3 regions of the Methylobacterium sp. CM6241 genome follow, and region 2 is predicted to be linked to each of the others. Evidence: predicted binding sites of a transcription regulator. Region 2 holds the regulator's gene; each other region holds the start of a gene.
What was found. The regulator PhoB, encoded in region 2, activates phosphate uptake and scavenging genes when phosphate is short. The targets are predictions, from matches to a motif close to TGTCATNNANCTGTCAT.

Region 1 (6,720 bases), 1.5 Mb from region 2:
CCACCCTCGGCGGTGGGGATGGTGTTGCAATAGGAGTGCGAGACCCCGTCCTCCACCACCATCCAGGCGACGGCCCATTCGAGGGAGCCATGGCCACCGGGCTTCGTCACCTTGCCGGCGAAAACCGCATCGGTGACGAGTTCCTTGCCCTCGAGATCGCGGGCGAGATAATCGCGCAGGCCGCCGGGGAAGCGGTGCACGGTCTCTGCCGGGACGTCGTCCATCCCCTCGATCCGGGACGGCGCGCAACGCCAGCGGATTTCGACGCCGCCGAACAGGTAGGCCTTTGACCGGGCCATCTTGAACAGCCGGCGCGGATCGAATTTCAGAGCTCCGAAGATCTCGGCATCGGGATGGAAGCGCACCCGGGTGCCGCGACGGTTCTGCACCCGGCCGACCTCCACCAGAGGCCCCTGCACGTGGCCGCGCGAGAACGTCTGGCGGTACAGGGTCTGGCTGCGGGCGACCTCGACCTCGAGGCTGTCCGAGAGGGCATTGACCACGGAGATGCCGACGCCATGAAGGCCGCCCGAGGTCTCGTAGACCTTCGAGTCGAATTTTCCGCCGGCGTGCAGCGTCGTCATGATGACTTCGAGGGCGGATTTGCCGGGGAATTTCGGATGCGGGTCCACCGGGATACCGCGTCCGTTATCGGTGATGACGAGGTGGCCCGTCGCCTCCAGTTCCACCTCGATGTAGCTGGCATGGCCGGCCACAGCCTCGTCCATGGAATTGTCGATCACCTCGGCGAAGAGATGGTGCAGGGCGCGTTCGTCGGTGCCGCCGATATACATGCCCGGCCGGCGCCGGACGGGCTCCAGCCCCTCCAGCACTTCGATCGACGAGGCGTCGTAGCCGGCCTCGGCTGTTTCGATGGGCGCCTTGTCGAGGGGCGCCCGGGCGGCGGAGGAAGCCTTGGCACCGCGAACCGGCGCCTGGCCGCCTGCGAACAGATCGCTCGGCCGGCCGACGGCGGGGGCCGCAACGGCCTGGCGTGAGGTCTCGCGCTGAGTCATGTGCCAACCATACAGGAACGAAACGGAAACGTGAAGCGCCGCCATGAGGGCGCGGGAGGTCTCTCCCCGTGTTCCTGCACAGCTTGCGCCGATTCCCTTAACGCTGTGTCGTCGGGATTTCGGAGGGACCGTCGCGGTCGCTACGCCCTGCCCTTTCCCGGGGCGCTATCCGTACCCCTGCTGGCACTCTGAAGGAGTTGCGGCGCAATGGGGGCGAGTTCCACGACGCCGGTTCGACAGGGCCGCCATTCAGCGGCGACGGAGGGGGATCCAGTGTCCAGCTGGAAAGGCCGAGCGGTCAGCTTCCGACCCGGCCGCCCCCGCGCTTCGTGATGGCGACGATGGCCGGGCGGGGCGGCATCGCATCGTCGAAATCCGGCCACCGGGTCGAGGGTGCCTCGAACGTGGCGGGGGCGGCCTTCGGATCCTCCTCGTCGGCCTCGCCGGGATGCTGGACGGCGACGAAGAACGTGGTGTCGTCCGGTGTGAAGTAGGGGCCGCACATCTCCGCGCCGTTGGGCACCCGGAAGAAGTGCTTGCCGGTGCCCCGTCCCTGCCCGTCCGTCTCCATGGCCCAGATTCCGTCGTTCCGGCCCGTCTTCGATGGCGAGTTCCCGTCGGTGGCGACCCAGAGCCGACCCTGTCCGTCGACCGAGCAATTGTCCGGCATGCCGAACCAGCCGTCCTTCGTCGTCGCGGAGGAGAAGGTGGCGCCGACCGTAGCGATGGAGGGATCGCCGCATTTGACGAGGATCTCCCAGGCGAAGCCCGGTGCCGCATGGTCGCCCTCGTCGGGGGTCAGCTCCACGATGTGGCCGAAGCGGTTGTCGGGCCTCGGATTGGCGGCGTTCACCTCGTCGGGTTTGCGTTTCACGTTGTTGGTGAGCATGACATAGACCTTGCCGGTCTTCGGATTGGCCTCGACGTCTTCCGGGCGATCCATCTTGGTGGCGCCGAGGAGGTCGGCGGCACGCCGTGCCTCGATGACCACGTCGGCCTGGGAGCGGAACCCGTTCTCCGTCGTCAGGGGGCCTTGTCCGAAGACCAGCGGCATCCAGGCGCCGCGTCCGTCGGCATCGAACCGGGCGACGTGGAGCGTGCCGGAATCCAGGATATCGCGGTTGGCCCGCCGGTCGGCGAGATTTACGGCCGCGTCCGTCACGAACTTGTAGACGTAGTCGAAACGCTCATCGTCGCCCTGGTAGACCACGTAGCGGCCGCTCTTCGAGACGATGCCGGCGGCGCCTTCGTGCTTGAACCGGCCCATGGCGGTGCGCTTCGTCGGGACGGAGGCGGGATCGAACGGGTCGATCTCCACGACCCAGCCGAAGCGGTTCGGCTCGTTCGGCTCTTTGGACAGGTCGAACCGCTCATGGAAGCGGCCCCAGGCATAGGCGTTGCCGGGTAGGCCCAAGCGCTTGTGATTGGCCGCCTCCCCCGAGCCCTCGGCGAGTGTGCCTGAGAAGTAGTAGTTGATGTTCTCCTCGCAGGTGAGCCACGTCCCCCAGGGGGTGGTTCCGCCGGCGCAGTTGTTGATCATCCCCTTCACCGTACGGCCCACAGGATCGGCCGTCGTCTTCAGCCGGTCGGAGCCTGCGGCGGGACCGGACAAAGTCATCACCGTCTCCGCGGTGATGCGCCGGGCGTGAGGCGAGTTCGGCACCACGGCCCATTTGCCGTCCGTTCGCTTCACCTCGATCACCGATCCGCCATGGGCGGCCATCTCGATATCGACGAGCTCGCGGTTCATGCCCTTGAACGCGACGGTCTTGATATCCTGGCGGCCGAGGCCGGGGAACATCAACTCCTCGTTGGTGTATTCGTGATTGACCACGAGAAGTCCGTGCGCCGCCGGATCGGCGGCGCCGGGCATCGGGAAATAACCGACGAAGTCGTTGTTGTAGCCGAACTGCCGGGCCTGGGCCTCCGCCGACTGGTTCCGCGGATCGAAAGCAGGCGCGCCAGGCAGGACCGGATCGCCCCAGCGGATCAGGATGTCGGCATCGTGCCCCTCGGCAACGTGATGGTGGGTGTCCGAACCCGCTTCGATTTCCTTGAACGGGAACGGCGTCGCCCGTCCCTGCGCCGCCGCAGCCGGGGCGGCGGCGAGCGCGCGGGGCGTCACCACCGCCGCGATGGCGCCGACCCCGAGGAGACCGCGCAGGAGGTCGCGCCGGTCGAACCGCGCGGCGACCACATCGCCGAACGTGGCGTTGCCGCTCGTATTCGTGCCTGCATCCTCGCCGTCTTCGGCGGCCTGCGAGCGGGTGCGCAGCGGCTCGGTCATGGTGGAACTCGTCCTGTGACTTAGGTGACGGATTCCTAGGAGCCGGACATGGCGGGGCGATGACGGGTCGGGTCGGGAACCAATCTCTGGTTTGTGCGTTTCCGCACATAGAACCGATCGGTCGGAGAGCGACATGGCGCCGTCTGCAGCCTTGAGAATGGTGCGCCACGACGATCTCATCCGCGCGTCGCAGGCTGCGGGTCGTGCCTTCTCGCCCATCGAGGACGGAGCCGACGACGGATCGACGGCATCCTCCAAATTTCTTGCTCTCTCGGCGGTGTCTCTTGCGGGCTTCCTCGCGAGCTTCGGAGCCTTCCTCTTTTTCGTCTGAGGGCAGCGCAGCCCTAAAGGTCGAGGGAGCCGTCTGCTCGCCGACGAAGCTATGCCTGGCTCAAGCCGACCGAACCATCATATCGCAAGGAAAACAGCCTGCCGAAGGGTGAGAGGGTAGTCTTTGACCCGACCCTTCAGCCTCCTGCCTCGCCAATCGTCGGCTCAGCTTTTCAGGCCGCCACGGACCCGGTAGCCAGCCCTCCGAAGCGGCGGTCGCGATTGCGGTAGGCGGCGAGAGCTTCTTCGAGGTCTCCGGCATCGAAATCAGGCCAATGGCGGCGGGTGAAGTGAAGTTCGGCGTAGGCGCTCTCCCAGAGCAGGAAATCGGAAAGCCGCTGCTCGCCGCTGGTGCGGATCACGAGATCGACCTCGGGGACACAGGCATCGCCCGTCACCAGGGTCGAGAAGGTGGTGCGGGTCATCCCGGGATTGCTGGCGCTGGCGAGCGCGGCGGCGAGAATGGCATCGCGGGCGGAGTAATCGACGGCGATCCGCAGATGCAGGGCTTTCCCCTCGAGTGTTACGGCCTCGGCTCGGCCGATGGCGACGGCGAGTCCCTCGGGCAAGCGGTCTCGCCGGCCGATCACGCTGAGACGTACGCCGCTTTCGACCAAACGGGCGATCTCGTTGCGCAGGTAGAGCCGGAGCAGCCCCATCAGGGCGGAGACCTCCGCCTCCGGACGTCTCCAGTTGTCGCAAGAGAAGGCATAAAGGGTGAGGGTGCCGATGGCTTGTTTCGGCGCCGCCTCCACGACCCGGCGGATCGCCTCGACGCCTTCCTTGTGACCGAGCGCGCGGGGCAGTCCGCGCCCCGAGGCCCAGCGTCCGTTGCCATCCATGATGATGCCAACATGCAGTCCGGGCGTCTGTTCGCTTTGCATCGCAGAGTTCCTTGGCAAAAAAAGACGGAGCCCAGGCGTCAGGCCGGACGCGCGACGAGGGGGAGGCCCGCGCTCTCGGCCGCCATCTCGGCGGCCTTGGCGGCGTCCCGCACCACCTGTTCGAGGACGGCGAGGTAATCGAGGAAGCGAGTCCGGCCGGTCGGCGTCAGATGGCAGGTCGTCAGAGGTCGGGTGCCACCATGGCTCTTGCCCTGCCCTTTCCTGATCTCGACGAAGCCAGCCTCCTGCAACACTTGGAGGTGACGGTTGAGATTACCGTCGGTGAGGCCGCAGAGTTGCTTAAGGTCGCCGAAGGCCAGCCCCTTCGGAGCCGCCATCAGCGAGGTGAGGAGGCCGAGCCGGGCCTTCTCGTGAATGACCCGGTCGAGGCCGTCATACGCGAAGGGAGCATCACGCATCACTGTCCTCCCGGGCGCGGTAGAGGATCATGGCCATCAGAAACTGGCCGACGGCGAAAGGCAGTCCCATGGTCCAGGGTGAGAGGACGCGGTCGGCGCTCGCCAGCATGAGCACGGCGAGGCCCGCCACCATGTACCAGGCGCCGGGCAGCGCGATGCCTTTCGGAAGGGACCGCACCGAGGCGAAGAGCCCGAGGCTCACCAGCATCTGCCACAGCCCCGGCAGCATCCACAGGGATTCCGGCGAAACCTGTACCAGGACCAGGGCGAGGCAGGCGCCCGCCGCGCCGGCGGGCAGGAACTGCTCCAGCGCGTTCACGATCGCCGTGTCGGTGAGCCCCGCATGGTCGCGACGCGAACGGGCTCGCATCTCGGCGCCGATCAGGCCGGCGGAGGCCAGGGCGGTGACGATCCAGCCGCCTAGGAACAGTAGCGGCTGACCGGTCGGGTCGCCGAGCCAGACATGCTGCGCCAGGGTGGTGCCGAGGGCGAGGACGCCCGTGGCCGCGATGGCGGAGGGTCCGAACCCGCAGAAGGCGTCGCCGCGGGCGAGTTGCGTGCGGATCGCCACGATATCGGCGAGGGCTCTATCGAGATCGGACATCCGATGCTCCCGGATCAACTTTGTATCGCAAAGTAAGCTGATCCTGCGCCTGTCCGCAAGTGCCGTCAGGCACGTGGAATCAGCGGGTGCGGAGCTCTGTCACTCCTGTGCCAGCCGCTCGGCCAGGGCCGGCGACAGGCCGATGCTCTCGATGGACGGCGCCGGCTGGCCCGGCGGCAAGCCGCAGATCGCGGCGGCGAGGACCGCACGGGTCCCTACTTCCACCGAGCATAGGACGGGCACCGGCACATGCGGCTGGATGCGTTCGGCGAGGCCGGCCAGCGCCGCTCCGCCGAGGATCACCACATCCGCCCCGTCGCGGATGGCGCAGGTGGTGCAGGCGGCGGCCAAATCCGCCAGGGCCGCCTCGGGGGCCCGTGCGATGCGGTCTCCCGTGGGGGCGATGGTGCGGATGGCGGCGAGCTTGTCGGAGAGGCCGATGCCCGCCACGAACTCCTCCAGCATCGGTCCCCACAGGGCGCCCCCGGTGACGATGGCGAAGCGCCCTCCCCGCGCCGTGGCGGCGAGGCACGAGGCCTCGGCCATGCCGACCACCGGCAGCGGGGATATCTCGCGCAGGCCTCCGAGCCCCGGATCTCCGAAACAGGCGAGGTAGACCGCGTCGCAACCCTCGGCGTGCTCGGCCAGCGCGTCGAGGGCGGCATGGGCCGCGATCGCCGACGCGGCCCGGCTGGTGATGTAGCGGGCACCGAAGCGCCCGGTGACCGCCACGATCTCGACGGCGTCGCCCGCCACTCGCCGCGCATGCGCGGCGACCAGGTCGGTGACGGATTCGGTCGTGTTGGGGTTGATCAGCAGGATGCGCAAAGGGAATCGGTCTCCGGTCAGGCCTTGGCCGCGGCGGCCCTCTTACGCATCAGGACGACATAGATCGAGAAGCCCAGGGCCACGCCGATGAACCAGCTGAAATTCGCCACGCTTCCCAGGGCCGGAATGACGGCGCAGAGCACCGGCACCAGGGCGGAGGGAATGACGCTGTAGATCGCGGCGCGATTGTATCCGCCATCGTACCAGTAAGTTCCGGTCGGGCTCATCGTGTAGAGGTCGTCCACCACGACATGCTGCTTCCGCACGATGAAGAAGTCGGCGATCAGGATGCCGAAGAGCGGACCGATGAACGCGCCGAGGATGTCGAGCGTGTAATGGATCACGGCCGGGT
Region 2 (6,720 bases):
GCGGCGCACCTGCCGCAAAGGCGCCTCGCCTGGCACTACAGAAGCCGGCACGAGAGCCTCATCGCCTTCTCCAACCGCCACTATTATCGCGGCGGGCTCGTCACCTTCCCCTCCCCCGTCACCGAGGACCGGGCGGTGCGGCTCCAGCTCGTGGCCGATGGGCTCTACGAGCGCGGCGGGGCGCGGGTGAACCGGCCCGAAGCGCGCGCCCTGGTGGCAGAGGTGGTCGCCCGCCTTTCGGACCCCGCCTTCGCGGCGGAGGAGCGCTCGCTCGGCATCGTCACCTTCAATGGCGAGCAGCAGCGCCTGATCGAGAATCTGCTCGATGCCGAGAGGCGGGGTAGGCCAGAGCTGGAGCAGTTCTTCGACGGGCGGATCTGGAAAGAGCCGGTCTTCGTGAAGAACCTCGAGACCGTGCAGGGCGACGAGCGCGACGTGATCCTGTTCTCGGTGGCGGCAGGGCCGGATGCCACGGGCCGGATCACCGGACAGATCAGTTCGCTCAACCGCGAGGGCGGTCACCGACGCCTCAACGTGGCGATCACCCGGGCCCGGCGGGAGCTCGTTGTCTTCGCTTCGATGCGGGCCGACCAGGTGGATCTCGGCCGTGGCAGCGCCCGTGGCGTGCGTGATTTCAAGCACTTCCTCGCCTTCGCCGAGCACGGTGCCGGCGCTCTCGAAACGGCGGCCGCTCCCACGGGGGGAGACATCGAATCGCCGTTAGAGGGCGCGGTGATGGCGGCTTTGGCTGCACGGGGCTGGAGAATCGTACCTCAGGTCGGGGTTTCCGCCTTTCGGATCGACCTCGGCATCGTCCATCCCGACGCTCCGGGGCGCTACCTCGCGGGCGTCGAATGCGACGGGGCGACCTATCACCGGGCGGCGACGGCGCGGGACAGGGACCGACTGCGCGATTGGGTGCTCACCGATCTCGGATGGCGCATCCACCGGGTCTGGAGCACCGATTGGTGGAACGATTCGCAAGGCGCCCTCGACCGGCTCGACACGGCGTTGCGGGCCGATCTCGACGCCGACAGGGCGAAGCCGGAGCCGGTCGCGACCGAGCCGGACACTCCCGATATCCCCCGAGTGGAGCCCCCCGGCCTCTATCAACCCGCCGACCTGTCGGGCTTCTCTCCCAATGCCGCGCGCTTCCAGGATGTGGCTTACGAGGCCACGCTGGCGGCGATGGCGAGCGAGGTGGTCCTGCGCGAAGGTCCTGTTTTCGCTGACATTCTCGCCGAGCGCTTGCTGCGCGCCCACGGGTTTGCCCGGATCACGGCCCGCCTGCGCCAGCGCGCTTTAGCGGCCGTCGATCCCCACTGCCCCCATACGAGCGAGGGTGAGCGCATCGTTCTCTGGCCGGGGGGGGCACCCGCCGGGCCGGTGAGGTTCCGGCCGGCTCGAGGGGATGGGCGAGCGCCCGCCGACATCCCGCTCCAGGAACTCGCCGGCCTCGCCCGCGACCTCGATCCGGCACCCGGCGTCGAGGGGCGGATGGCCGCGCAGCTGGGCCTCGGCCGGATGAGCGAGGCGGTCCGCGCCCGGTTCGCCGAGGCCGCCTCGCTGGCGCGGGAGAGTGAAGCATCGGCCCCGAAATCCGTCGGATGAGACGGGCGGATCGACCGCCACGCGACCCCCGTTTCGACCGTCATGGGACAGGGGTTTATGGCGGTACGCGACGTGAAAAAGCCCCGCCTGGTAAGGCGGGGCCGATGACGGTGCCGCTGGAGCCGTGCGCGTAGATTTAGGCCGCGAGCTTCAGGGCTTCGGGAGCGTTGTCGTTGACGAGAACGAGCTCGCCCGCCGTGATGGTGGAGGTGTTCGAGGTGGGGGTCAGGCGATCGGCGACGAAGGCCACCAGGGAGATGTTGGCGGCAGCGGCGACAGCGACGGCGGTGAGAATGAGAGCGGTCATATCGGTGTTCCTCGGGGCATTGCGTTTGCGTTGCAGCATGTATGACAGCCCGCCCGCCGAGCTGGTATACCAAACGCCAAATACCACTCATGCAGTCCGCGCATGGAATGCACGATATCCTGCGAAGCCCTGCATTTAACGCACTATGGTGCATGCTGAGCCGCAAGCTCGATCCGCCCCTCCCCCACCCGAAGGTCCCAGCCAGATGCCCCGCCCCACCACAGCCCTCGTCGCCCTACTTCTCGCGGCATGGTCCTTCGACGCACGAGCACAGGATGCGAACCGGGTGCGCGCGATGAACGCGGTGAGCGACCTGGCGCGGGCGCATCGCGAGCAGACGGAGACGCTCCGGCGAATGGAGACGGTCCAGCGCGATCGGGCCCGTGCCGATGACAGGATTCGGCGCAACGCCGAACGGGACAGCCGTTCGATGCGCCGCTTCGACCGCTGAACCGGCATCGACGGCAGCCAGCGCCCTCCTCCGTTACCCGCGCCCTGTCGTCGTCAAACTCTGACGGTTGGTACCCGCCCTGGGTGTCCGAGATGGGTGGTGAGCGGATCGGCCGTTCTCCGCGAAGCTCGAGGATGGAGCTGCCGTTCCGGTTGGATCACCGAGTTACGTTCGACATGTCCGCACCGCGCGCAAGGTGAACAGCCACACGAGCAGGGCCGCAGCGCTGAACGTCGCTCCGAGCGCCGAGACACCGGGCCAGCCAGCCCGGGCATAGATGGACGTCGCAGCAGCGGCGCCGAGGGCGCTGCCCACTGAATAGAACACCATGTAGCCGCCGATGAGCCTGCTGCTGGCTTCGGGACGCAGGGAGACGATGAGGCTCTGGTTCGTGACATGAACGGCCTGCACGGCGAGATCGAGCAGGACGACGCCAAAGATCAGGGCCGGAATTGATACCGGTAGTAGCGCAATCGGCGCCCACGATACGAGCAGAAGCACGAGAGTGGCTCCTGTCGTCCATTGACCATGGCCCCGGTCCGCGAGCCGCCCGGCCCCCGTCGCGGCCATCGCTCCCGCCAGGCCTACGAGGCCGAACAGGCCAATCCAGGTATGGGAGTAGGAGAAGGGCGGCGCACTGAGCGGCAGCACCAGAGCGGTCCAGAATGTGCTGAACGACGCAAAGATCAGAAGCGCGAGAACACCCCGAACCATCAAGACCGGCTCGCTGAGGAACAGGATGGGGACCGAGCGAAGTGCAGCGACGTAGCTGCCGGTTCCGGCCGGGATCCGATGCCGTGGCAGGACGCGCACGAGCAGGCCGACGAGGGCGAGCGACAGGATCGCGGAGACCAGATAGACCGCTCGCCAGCCACCGATATCGGCCAGTATCCCGGCCGCGAAGCGCGCCGCCAGGATGCCGATCACGATGCCGCTCGTGACTGTACCGACCACCCGACCTCGTTCGGTCGGTGTCGCGAGCGTCGCGGCGAATGCGACCAGGACCTGAACCACGACGGCGAGCAACCCAACCGCCGCCATGCCGGCGAACAGGATCGCTCCGGACTTGGCCGTGGCCACTGCCACCAGCGCGAGCACCGACAGAAGCCCCTGGCCGAGGATGAGGCGACGGCGGTCGATGAGATCGCCGAGCGGCACGATGAAGATCAAGCCCAGCCCATAGCCGACCTGGGTCAGGGTCACCACGAGCCCGATCGCGGCAGGCGAGATGCCGAACTCCTGCGCCATCGCATCGAGCAGGGGCTGGGCGCAGTAGATGTTCGCGACGCTTAAGCCGGCGGCGACGGCGAAAATCAGGATCGTCGTCCTGGGCAATGCCCCCTCCGGCTCGGTAGAGGTTCGCTCATCTCTTCCGTGCGGCATGGCGGTCCTGTCGATGAAACCCAATCTGGTTTCATCTTGAGACCACTTGTACCCGGCCCATTCCAGTTCTAAATTGAGACCAGTTTGGAACGGGAGCGTACCTTCGTGGCAAAGCGCGTCAGCCTCTGGAACGCCGGGTGCCCGGTTGCGCGCGCGCTCGATGTCATTGGCGACTGGTGGTCGCTCCTCATCATCCGCGATGCTTTCGACGGTGTTCGGCGCTTCAGTGAGTTCCAGAATGGTCTCGGCATCGCCAAGGGTATGCTGGCGACCCGCCTTTGCGACCTGACCGAACGGGGAATTCTGGAGACGGCGCCCGCCTCGGACGGGACCGCCTACCGGGAATACGTCCTGACCGAGAAGGGGCGCGGCCTGTTCCTCGTCATCGTCGCGCTTCGACAATGGGGGGAGGCTCATCTCTATGGGCCGACCGATCGCCGGTCTCGCTTGGTCGATCGTGAAGTCGGGGCTCCGGTCGCTCAACTCACCTTGCGATCCGCCGATGACCGTCGTCTCGGTTGGTATGACACGCGGGTGTTGAAGCCAGACGTCACCTGACAAGGTGACGTAGCGACGTCGAAAGCGGATAAACCGCATAGCGGAGCGGTCGTTTCCGCCCATGATCAATGTCCGCTCTCAGCGGATGGCGGCGGCCGCTGGATCCGTCGACGTTGGGCCGAAAGTGGGCCCGGCAGCGGGCACCAAACGTCGGATTTCCGCCCCCAGGGCTGACGGATTCAGACATCTGCCCAATGGCTGTTCCCTCTATCCAGGAAGATTCGACAGGCGCGCCCGCCACCCGTCCCCTGTAAAAAGAGGGGGACTCAGGCTGCCCGCCAGATGGGTGAATGCCTGAGCCCCCCGGGGCGAGCACATGCCGGAACGGACAGACGTCCGAGATCGAACGCGCTATCTCGTGGCGGCCGGAATGGCATCGGTTCGCGAGGATCGCCCGGAGGCAAGGCGACCCGCCATCGTCACGATGGGGACGCTCTTTCCGGACTGAGCGGCGCGAAGCCGGCCGTGGCCTCACTCGTCCGTGGAGAACATCTCGTCGAAGGAATAGCCGGAGCCGCGCACGGTGCGGATCGGGTCGCTCTGGCGCGGGCGGTTGATCGCCTTGCGCAGGCGGCCCACATGGACGTCCACCGTGCGCTCGTCGATATAGACGTCGTGGCCCCAGACCCCGTCGAGCAGCTGCTCGCGCGAGAACACGCGGCCGGGGCTCTGCATCAGGAATTCGAGGAGCTTGAACTCGGTGGGCCCGAGATGGATCTCGCGGCCCTGCCGGCGGATGCGGTGGCTGACCCGGTCGAGTTCGATATTGCCGGCCACCAGCAGGTCCGACACATGGGTCGGCTTGGCCCGCCGCAGGAGCGCACGCACCCGCGCGAGGAGCTCCGGCACCGAGAACGGCTTGACGATGTAATCGTCGGCGCCGGTGCCGAGGCCGCGGATGCGGTCGCCCTCCTCGCCCCGCGCCGTCAGCATGATCACCGGCAGCCGCTCGGTCTCCCGCCGTGCGCGGATGCGGCGGCACAGCTCGATGCCGGACAGGCCGGGCATCATCCAATCGAGCAGGACGAGATCGGGAACCTGCTCCTGAAGGCGCAGATCGGCCTCGTCGCCCCGCGCGGCGGAATCAACGACGAAGCCCTCCGCTTCCAGGTTGTAGCGGAGGAGGAGAGTGAGGGCCTCCTCGTCCTCGACGATCAGGATGCGCGTGTTCATGCGGATGTTTTCAGGGTGATGGCGACCGTCCCGGATGGACGCGACGGCCGCGCCGAGCGTGTGCTGGAGCGGCCGGCAGGGGCAGCGATCAGGCGCTGGCGGGCATCGACACGGTAGCGTAGTTCGACGCGTCGTTCTTCGGGCGGTCCCGCTCGGCGAGCTCGTTCGTGCCGGTGACGAGATAATGGATCGTCTCGGCGATGTTGGTGGTGTGATCGCCGATCCGCTCGATGTTCTTGGCGCAGAACAGGAGATGCGTGCAGAACGAGATGTTGCGCGGATCTTCCATCATGTAGGTCAGCAGCTCGCGGAAGAGCGAGTTGTAGAGGGCGTCGATGGAATCGTCGCGCTCCCAGACGTCGAGGGCGGCCTTCACGTCCTGGCTGCCATAGGCGTCGAGGACGTCCTTCAGCTGCTCCTGCACCAGGTCGCCCATATGCTGGACGCCGATGACGATCTTCTGCGGCTGGATCTGATCGGCGATGGCGACCACGCGCTTGGCGACGTTCTTGGACAGGTCGCCGATCCGCTCGAGATCGTTCGAGACGCGGATCGCCGATACCGTCTCGCGCAGGTCGATGGACAGCGGCTGGCGCTTGGCGATGAGCAGGATCGCCCGCTCCTCGACCTCGTGCTGGATCGCGTCCAGACGCTTGTCGGCGGCGATGACAGCCTGGGCCAGGGGCACGTCCCGGCGCACCAGGGCATTGCCGGAATCGGTCATCATCTTCTCGGCGATCCCGCCCATCTCGGAAATCGAGCGGCGCAGGTTTTCCAGTTCCGTGTCGTAGGAACTGACGATGTGGTTGGGCATGCTCGCACTCCTCGACCGAGGCCGCCCCTGGCAGCCCGCATCGCATAGGATCGGGACCGGTGCCGCGGAACGCGGCCCCGGCGGGCTCAGCCGAAGCGGCCGGTGATGTAGTCCTGGGTCTGGCGCTTCTCGGGGTTCATGAAGATCCGTGTCGTCGGGCCGAACTCGACCAGTTCGCCAAGATACATGAACGCCGTGAACTGCGAGATGCGCGCGGCCTGCTGCATGTTGTGGGTCACGATAACGATCGTGAATTCCGAGCGCAGCTGCTCGATCAGCTCCTCGATGCGGCCCGTGGAGATCGGGTCGAGGGCCGAGGTCGGCTCGTCGAACAGGATCACCTCGGGACGCTGGGCGACGGTGCGGGCGATGCAGAGACGCTGCTGCTGACCGCCGGAGAGACCCATGCCGGATTGCTTGAGC
Region 3 (6,720 bases), 1.9 Mb from region 2:
CCGAACTCGTCGTTGAAGAACGGCCCCTGAATCCCTTGCGGGAAGGTGCTGCCGATATCGCCGATACGCTTGCGGACCTGATAGAAAATGCCCGGGATGGTCTTGGGCGGCGTCGTCTCACGCAGCTGCACGAAGACCGTGGTCTGGCCCGGCGTGGTGTAGCTGCGGCTGAAATCGACGGCGTCGATCTGCTGCAATTCCTTCTCGATCCGTTCGGTGACCTGATCGAGCGTGTCGCTGATCGTGGCGCCGGGCCAGCGCGCCTGCACGATCATCGTTTTGATGGCGAAGGGCGGGTCTTCCTCGCGGCCGAGCTTCTCGTAGGCGAGGAAGCCCGCCAGCATCGAGATGAGCATCAGGAACCAGACGAAGGAGCGATGCTCGAGCGCCCATTCGGACAGGTTGAAGTTCTTCACGGGGCGGCTCTCGCGTGACGCTGTTCGGATCGGCGCGGCTATTGAGATGTGTCGGCGAGGCGGACGCGCTGGCCTTCACCGAGACTGCGGGCACCGGCGAGCACGACGCGCTCCCCGGGCTTCAGCCCCTCGGTGATGGAGACACGCTCGCCGTTCCTGTCCGCGACGGTGACGTCGCGGCGGGACACGGCATCCCCGGCCTCGTTGACGATCCAGACCGCGCTTCGCCCGTCGGCCTCGAAGACGGCGGTCGCCGGCAACTGGAAACGCGGCGCCATGTGGCGCGACAGTCCGACCGTAATGGTGGAGCCGAGGCGGAACGCGTCCGGTGGCTTGAGCAGAGTCATCCTGATGCGGCGGGTGCGGGTCTTCTGGTCGGCGAAGGGCGAGACCTCGCGGACTTTGCCCGTGGCCGTCACGTCGGGCGCGCTCTGAAGCGCCACGGTGAAGACCGCGTCCTTGGGCATGGCTCCGACCAGATCCTCGGGGATGTCGACCACGGCCTCGCGTTCTTCGGGACGCGCCAGGGTCGCCACCGCCTGTCCCGCCGAGAGCACCTGTCCCACCTCCGCGCTACGGACGGTGACGACGCCGTCGAAATCCGCATGCAGCTCGGTATAGCCCATCTGGTCGCGGGCTTTCTGCAGGTTCGCCTGGGCCTGGGCGAGACGGGCCTGGGCCGTGTCCCGGCTCGCCACGGCACTGTCGAGCCGGGCCTGGGTGACGTTGCCATTGGCGATGAGCCGCCTCTGCCGCGCCTCGGTGGCGATGGCGTTCTCCGCCTGCGCCGTGGCATCGGCGAGTTCCGCCTCCGCCCGCGTCAGGGCGAAACGCGTGACGACGGGATCGAGGGCGGCGATGCGCTGGCCCTTCTTCACTACATCTCCCACGGTCACGTCGCGGGCGATGACCCGGCCCGCGATCTGGAATCCGATCTCGGACTGGTAGCGGGGGGCCACGAAGCCCGCGAACGGCCCGAACACGATCGTGTCGATGGGCTTGGCCACGGTGTAGAGGACGGGCCGCACCGGCGGCGGACCGGCATTCTCCTCCTCGCCATGGCAGGCACCGAGGGTGGACACGACCGCTGCGATCAGCGTCAGGCGTAAGCCGAAATGGATCATCGGCCGATCTCCTCGGCAACCGAGACGGTCTGGCCCGGGCGGAGGAATTGAATGCCGGCGATGACCACCTCCTCGCCCGGCTCGACACCGCCGGACAGGGCGATGGTGTTGGGCGAGTAGCGGTCGATGGTCACGTTGCGCGGCGCGACCTTGCCGCTGGCCGGATCGCGGACCCACACGGCCGGTGCGTTCTCCCAGCGGTAGAGCGAGGACCAGGGCAGGACGATGGCCGTCTGCGGCCGGAACTTGCCGGTGCCGACGACGATGGCCCCGAGCGTCATGGCGGAAGGCGTGTCCTTCAGCCCGACCTTGACTCGCACGGTGCCGGAGGCGGCATCGACACTCGGGGAAATCTCCCGCACCGTGCCGACGGTCCGCACCTTCGGGTCCGCCTGGAGGGTGACGTCGATCTGCTTGCTCTCGGGCGGGGTCGCGAGCACCGCCTCGAATACGTTGAACACCGCGTCGCGCGGCCCGTCCTCGGCCATGGTGAGAACGGTCTGGCCCGCCTGGACCACCTGCCCCACCTCGAAGCTCCGGCTGAGGACGATGCCGTCCACGCCCGATTTCAGATCGGTGTAGGAGAACTGTTCCTGGGCCGTGCCCAGTGCCGCCTTGGCGGACTCGACCGAGGCCTGGGTCGTGCGGAGTTGCTGCTCGGCATCGTCATAGCTCGGCCGAGTGGTGTATCCGCTGGAGAGCAGCATCTCCTGGCGCTTGAAATTGACCTTTGCCTGGGTCAGCAGCGCCTCGGCGGAAGTCAGCGCGGCCTGAGCGTTGTTGAGGTTGGCGCGCTGCTCCTGCGGATCGAGCTTGGCCAGGACCTGATCGGCGGTGACGTGATCGCCGACCTCCACCAGTCGCGTGGCGATCTTGCCGTTGTTGCGGAACGCCACGTTGACCTGCGACTGGGCCTGGATGTCGCCCGTGAAGACGAGATCGGCCGAGATGGTGCTGCGCTCGGCCTTCGCCGTCCGGACGATGGCGAGGCTCTGCTTGGCCGCGCCGGCAGCGGAGACGTCCTCCGCCTCCTTGGCAGAAGCCGGAAGCGAGGCCGAGACCGCAAGGCCGAGGAGGATGACCGCCCCCGCGCCACGGATTCGTCGAATGGACTTGGTCAGACCAGACACCACGACCCCATTCCGGATAAGCTCTATCGAACCGCTTCTCTATCGGGTATCTTACCGACCGTCCAGACGGTTTCTAAAAGGCAATGACATGGCAAAGCCGCGCACACGGCGCGAGGACCGGGCGAGCATCATCCTCGATGCGGCCGAGAGCCTGATCCGTCGTGCGGGTACGCGCACCTTGACGATCGACGCGGTCGCGGCAGAGGCGGGCCTGAGCAAGGGCGGGGTCCTCCACCACTTCTCCTCGAAGGAAGCGCTCATCACGGCCATGGCCGAGCGCAAGCTGAAGGAGGTCAAGGAAGGCATTGCCCGGCTCGAAGCGGAGCAGGTTCCGGGTCCCTCGGCCCTCCCCCTCGCGCTGATCGCCCATGCGAGGCAGGTCTACGCTGAGGAAGAGGGGTTCCCGCGGGCCTTCCTGCTGGCCTCGGCAGAGAATCCCGAGGCATTCGCCGGCTTCAACGCGTTCCTCCGCGAACGGCTCGCCGGTCTCGAGAAGATCGAGACCTGTCCGGGGATCGGCGCAGCTTTGGTGTTCTCGACACTGGGGTTGCTGATCACCCGGACGCTGGGCTTCCATTCCATGGAGGGCGCGCAGCTCGAACGGCTCTTCGACGGCCTCGAAAAGGTGGCGCGCTGCGTGACCGAGGGCGAGATCCCGCCGGATGCGTGCGGGACGCCCTGAGCGGCTTCACGCGAGGGCGGCCATGGCCTGGAAGACGATGGCGTGGCGGGCGGCCAAGGCGTCGATATCGGTGGCATAGCCGCCGCCGATCACCGCCACGAGGGGAATGCGACGCCGTCGCGCCTCTCCGATGACGTAGCGATCCCGTGCGGCGAGGCCCGCATCGGTGAGGGCCAGTCGCCCGAGCCGGTCGTCCATGTGTGGATCGACCCCGGCATTGTAGAACACGATGTCCGGCAAGAGGCCGTCGAGCAGGCCCGGCAAATGCGCCGCCAGAACGGCCGCGTAGGCCGCGTCGTCGACGCCATCGACCAAGCCCAGATCGAGGTCGCCGGGGATCTTGCGCGTCGGGTAGTTCTTCTCCGCATGGACCGAGAACGTGAACAGGTCCGGTGAGCCGGCGAGGCAATCGGCGGTGCCATCGCCCTGATGCACGTCGCAATCCACCACCAGCGCCCGGCGGATCGCGCCCTCGTCCTGAAGCGCCAGGGCGGCGACGGCGACGTCGTTGAACACGCAGAAACCCGCGCCGGTCTCCCGCCGCGCATGGTGGCTTCCGCCGGCGGCGCTGCCGGCAAGACCATGCTCCAGCGCGAGCCGCGCCGCCGCGAGGGTGCCGCCGGCCGAGGCACACGAGCGGGCCACGACGCTCTCATCCACCGGAAGGCCGATCTCGCGCTCGATCTCCCGCGAGACCGTACAGGACAGGACGGCATCGACGTAATCCGATCGATGCGCGCGCTTCAGCATGTCCGCGTCGGCCGGCTCCGGTCTGACGAAACCGGCGGGGGCGAGGCCGAGCGCCGCGAGCGTTTCGGCGAGACGGCCATATTTCCGCATCGGAAAGCGATGCCCCTCCGGCAGGACGGCCTGATAGGCGGGGTGGACGACGATGGGCGGGGTCATGCCGGGTCGAACCGACCGGGCCGAACGGCAGTTCCGCGAACGGCCAAGGGTCTCGTCTCGCTCACGCCCTAGCCTTCCCTCTGGCGGGCGGCAGATCGGGGCCGCGCCGCTGTCATACGACTGAAATAGCCCGTCTGTTACGGCCTTGGGCAGGGGCTGGTTCCGTCAGGTGGCGGAGGCACGGAGGGAGCGCAGCATGTTCGGCAGTATCGAGACCGGCGCGATCGTCGCGCTCTCGCTCTGTGCCGCACTGACCTCGGTCAATCTTCTCAGCATCGCCATCGCCGCATGGCGCATCGGCCGGAATCGCGGGACCCCGAGCTTTCCCAGCGCCGCGCCCATTTCGCTCGTGCGCCCGGTCTGCGGCCTCGAAGCGTTCAGCGAGGAGATGCTCGAGCGCGGCTTCCATCTCGACCACCCGGATTACGAGCTGATCTTCTGCGTCGCCGACGGCCGTGATCCCATCGTCCCACTCCTGCACCGCCTGATGGCGTCCCATCCCACGGTGCCGGCGCGGCTCATCGTCGGCGACGAGCGGATCAGCGACAATCCCAAACTCAACAATTGCGTGCGGGGCTGGGAGGCGGCCCGCCACGAATGGGTGGTGCTGGCCGATTCCAACGTCCTGATGCCGCCGGACTACCTGCAGCGGCTGCAGGCCTCGTGGCGGCCCGAGACGGGCCTCGTCTGCTCCACGCCCATCGGCGCACGGCCGCACGGTTTCTTCGCCGAACTGGAATGCGCCTTCCTCAATACGCTCCAGGCACGCTGGCAATATACCGGAGAGAGCCTCGGCCTCGGCTTCGCGCAGGGCAAGAGCATGCTCTGGCACAAGCCCTTCCTGGACGGGCATGGCGGCATCCGGGCGCTCGCCGCCGAAATCGCCGAGGATGCGGCGGCGACGAAGCTCGTTCGCGCGGCCGGCAAGCGGGTCCACCTCGTGGCCTCGCCCTTCGACCAGCCCCTGGGCACCCGCGCGTTTCGCGAGGTCTGGTCGCGACAGGTCCGCTGGGCGCGCCTGCGCCGGGTCACCTTCCCGCACTTCTTCGCGCCCGAGATCGGCTCCGGCACGGTGCTGCCCTTCGCGATCGCGGCCCTCTGCGTTCCCAGCGTTCCAGTCCTGATCGGCGTCGTCGCCATGGCCATGCTCTGGTACGGCGCCGAATACGCGCTCGCGGCCCGCGCCGGGTGGCACCGCTCGCCCCGGCTCTTCCTCGCCTTCCTGCTTCGCGACGCCATCCTCCCCATCATGTGGGTGAGCGCCTGGATGCAGAGCGCCATCGTCTGGCGCGGCAACGCCATGGACATCCGCCCCAAGGAGACGCCGCGCCTGCGCACCCGCGCCACCGCGGCCTGACTGCCGATACGCCAAGCTACGAACCCGGCTTTAAGGCACAGACTTATTCGATACGGCCTCCGGGGTTTTGTCCCCTCACCGTCATTCCGGGTCCGCGGAGCGGAGCGCGGAATCCAGAGCCGCAACCTGTGCTCGACATGGCAGCCTCGGTGGTTCTGGATTCCGGGCTCGCCGTCGGCGACCCGGGATGACGGAGATATGTCCACGAATGTCACACCCTCGCGCTCTCACCTGAGTTCCGAGCTTTGACCGGATACGGGCTTCGCACGCCCTCTTTCTCGTACGGCAAAACTCTTGCTTGGCCATTCCCCGACGGCAGCCTTCGCCGATGACGGGAACCCACCATGCAAAGCGAATCCACCGGCCTGCATAAGGGCCTGAACGCGTTCCATCTCTGGGGCATCGCCGTCGGACTCGTGATCTCGGGCGAGTATTTCGGCTGGAGCTATGGCTGGGCCAGCGCCGGCACGCTCGGCTTCCTGGTGACCACGACCTTCATCGCGGCGATGTACGTCGCCTTCATCTTCAGCTTCACCGAACTCACCACGGCCATTCCGCAGGCCGGCGGCCCCTTCGCCTATAGCCGGCGCGCCTTCGGCCCCATCGGCGGCTGCATCGCCGGCTACGCGACGTTGATCGAATTCGTCTTCGCGCCGCCCGCCATCGCGCTCGCCATCGGCGCCTATCTCAACGTCCAGTTTCCGGGCCTCGACCCGAAACACGCGGCGCTCGGCGCCTACCTGATCTTCATGACCCTCAACATCGTCGGCGTTCAGATCGCCGCCACGTTCGAGCTGTTCGTGACCATCCTGGCGGTGGGTGAGTTGCTGGTGTTCATGGGCGTCGTCGCCCCCGCCTTCAGCTTCACCAATTTCGCCGCCCATGGCTGGGCCGGCGAATCCACATTCAGCTTCGCCGCGATCGGCGGCATGTTCGCGGCCATTCCCTTCGCCATCTGGTTCTTCCTCGCCATCGAAGGCGTCGCCATGGCGGCGGAAGAGGCCAAGGACCCCAAGCGCACGATCCCCATCGCCTACATCACCGGCGTGCTGACGCTCACCGTCCTCGCCTTCGGCGTCATGATCTTCGCCGGCGGCTCGGGCGA

Region 1: a site for PhoB is predicted at 3,352-3,368, ahead of ACYQR9_RS17915 (PhoX family protein). Genes of this name have one in related genera too.
Region 3: a site for PhoB is predicted at 4,369-4,385, ahead of ACYQR9_RS09605 (ceramide glucosyltransferase). Genes of this name have one in related genera too.

The regions. Positions count from the first base shown of each region.
Region 1 is NZ_CM139246.1:3,811,712-3,818,431, forward strand. It holds gene parE (DNA topoisomerase IV subunit B) at 1-1,016, opposite strand, end outside; gene ACYQR9_RS17915 (PhoX family protein) at 1,315-3,303, opposite strand; gene ACYQR9_RS17920 (hypothetical protein) at 3,437-3,634, shown strand; gene ACYQR9_RS17925 (di-trans,poly-cis-decaprenylcistransferase) at 3,807-4,517, opposite strand; gene ACYQR9_RS17930 (transcriptional regulator) at 4,556-4,936, opposite strand; gene ACYQR9_RS17935 (hypothetical protein) at 4,929-5,540, opposite strand; gene ACYQR9_RS17940 (aspartate/glutamate racemase family protein) at 5,640-6,368, opposite strand; gene ACYQR9_RS17945 (NCS1 family nucleobase:cation symporter-1) at 6,386-6,720, opposite strand, start outside.
Region 2 is NZ_CM139246.1:203,381-210,100, forward strand. It holds gene ACYQR9_RS00970 (DUF3320 domain-containing protein) at 1-1,611, shown strand, start outside; gene ACYQR9_RS00975 (hypothetical protein) at 1,748-1,918, opposite strand; gene ACYQR9_RS00980 (hypothetical protein) at 2,124-2,369, shown strand; gene ACYQR9_RS00985 (MFS transporter) at 2,535-3,752, opposite strand; gene ACYQR9_RS00990 (winged helix-turn-helix transcriptional regulator) at 3,858-4,310, shown strand; gene phoB (phosphate regulon transcriptional regulator PhoB) at 4,782-5,483, opposite strand; gene phoU (phosphate signaling complex protein PhoU) at 5,572-6,297, opposite strand; gene pstB (phosphate ABC transporter ATP-binding protein PstB) at 6,384-6,720, opposite strand, start outside.
Region 3 is NZ_CM139246.1:2,066,165-2,072,884, reverse strand. It holds gene ACYQR9_RS09630 (efflux RND transporter permease subunit) at 1-416, opposite strand, end outside; gene ACYQR9_RS09625 (efflux RND transporter periplasmic adaptor subunit) at 455-1,540, opposite strand; gene ACYQR9_RS09620 (efflux RND transporter periplasmic adaptor subunit) at 1,537-2,670, opposite strand; gene ACYQR9_RS09615 (TetR/AcrR family transcriptional regulator) at 2,759-3,352, shown strand; gene ACYQR9_RS09610 (histone deacetylase family protein) at 3,359-4,258, opposite strand; gene ACYQR9_RS09605 (ceramide glucosyltransferase) at 4,455-5,615, shown strand; gene eat (ethanolamine permease) at 5,960-6,720, shown strand, end outside.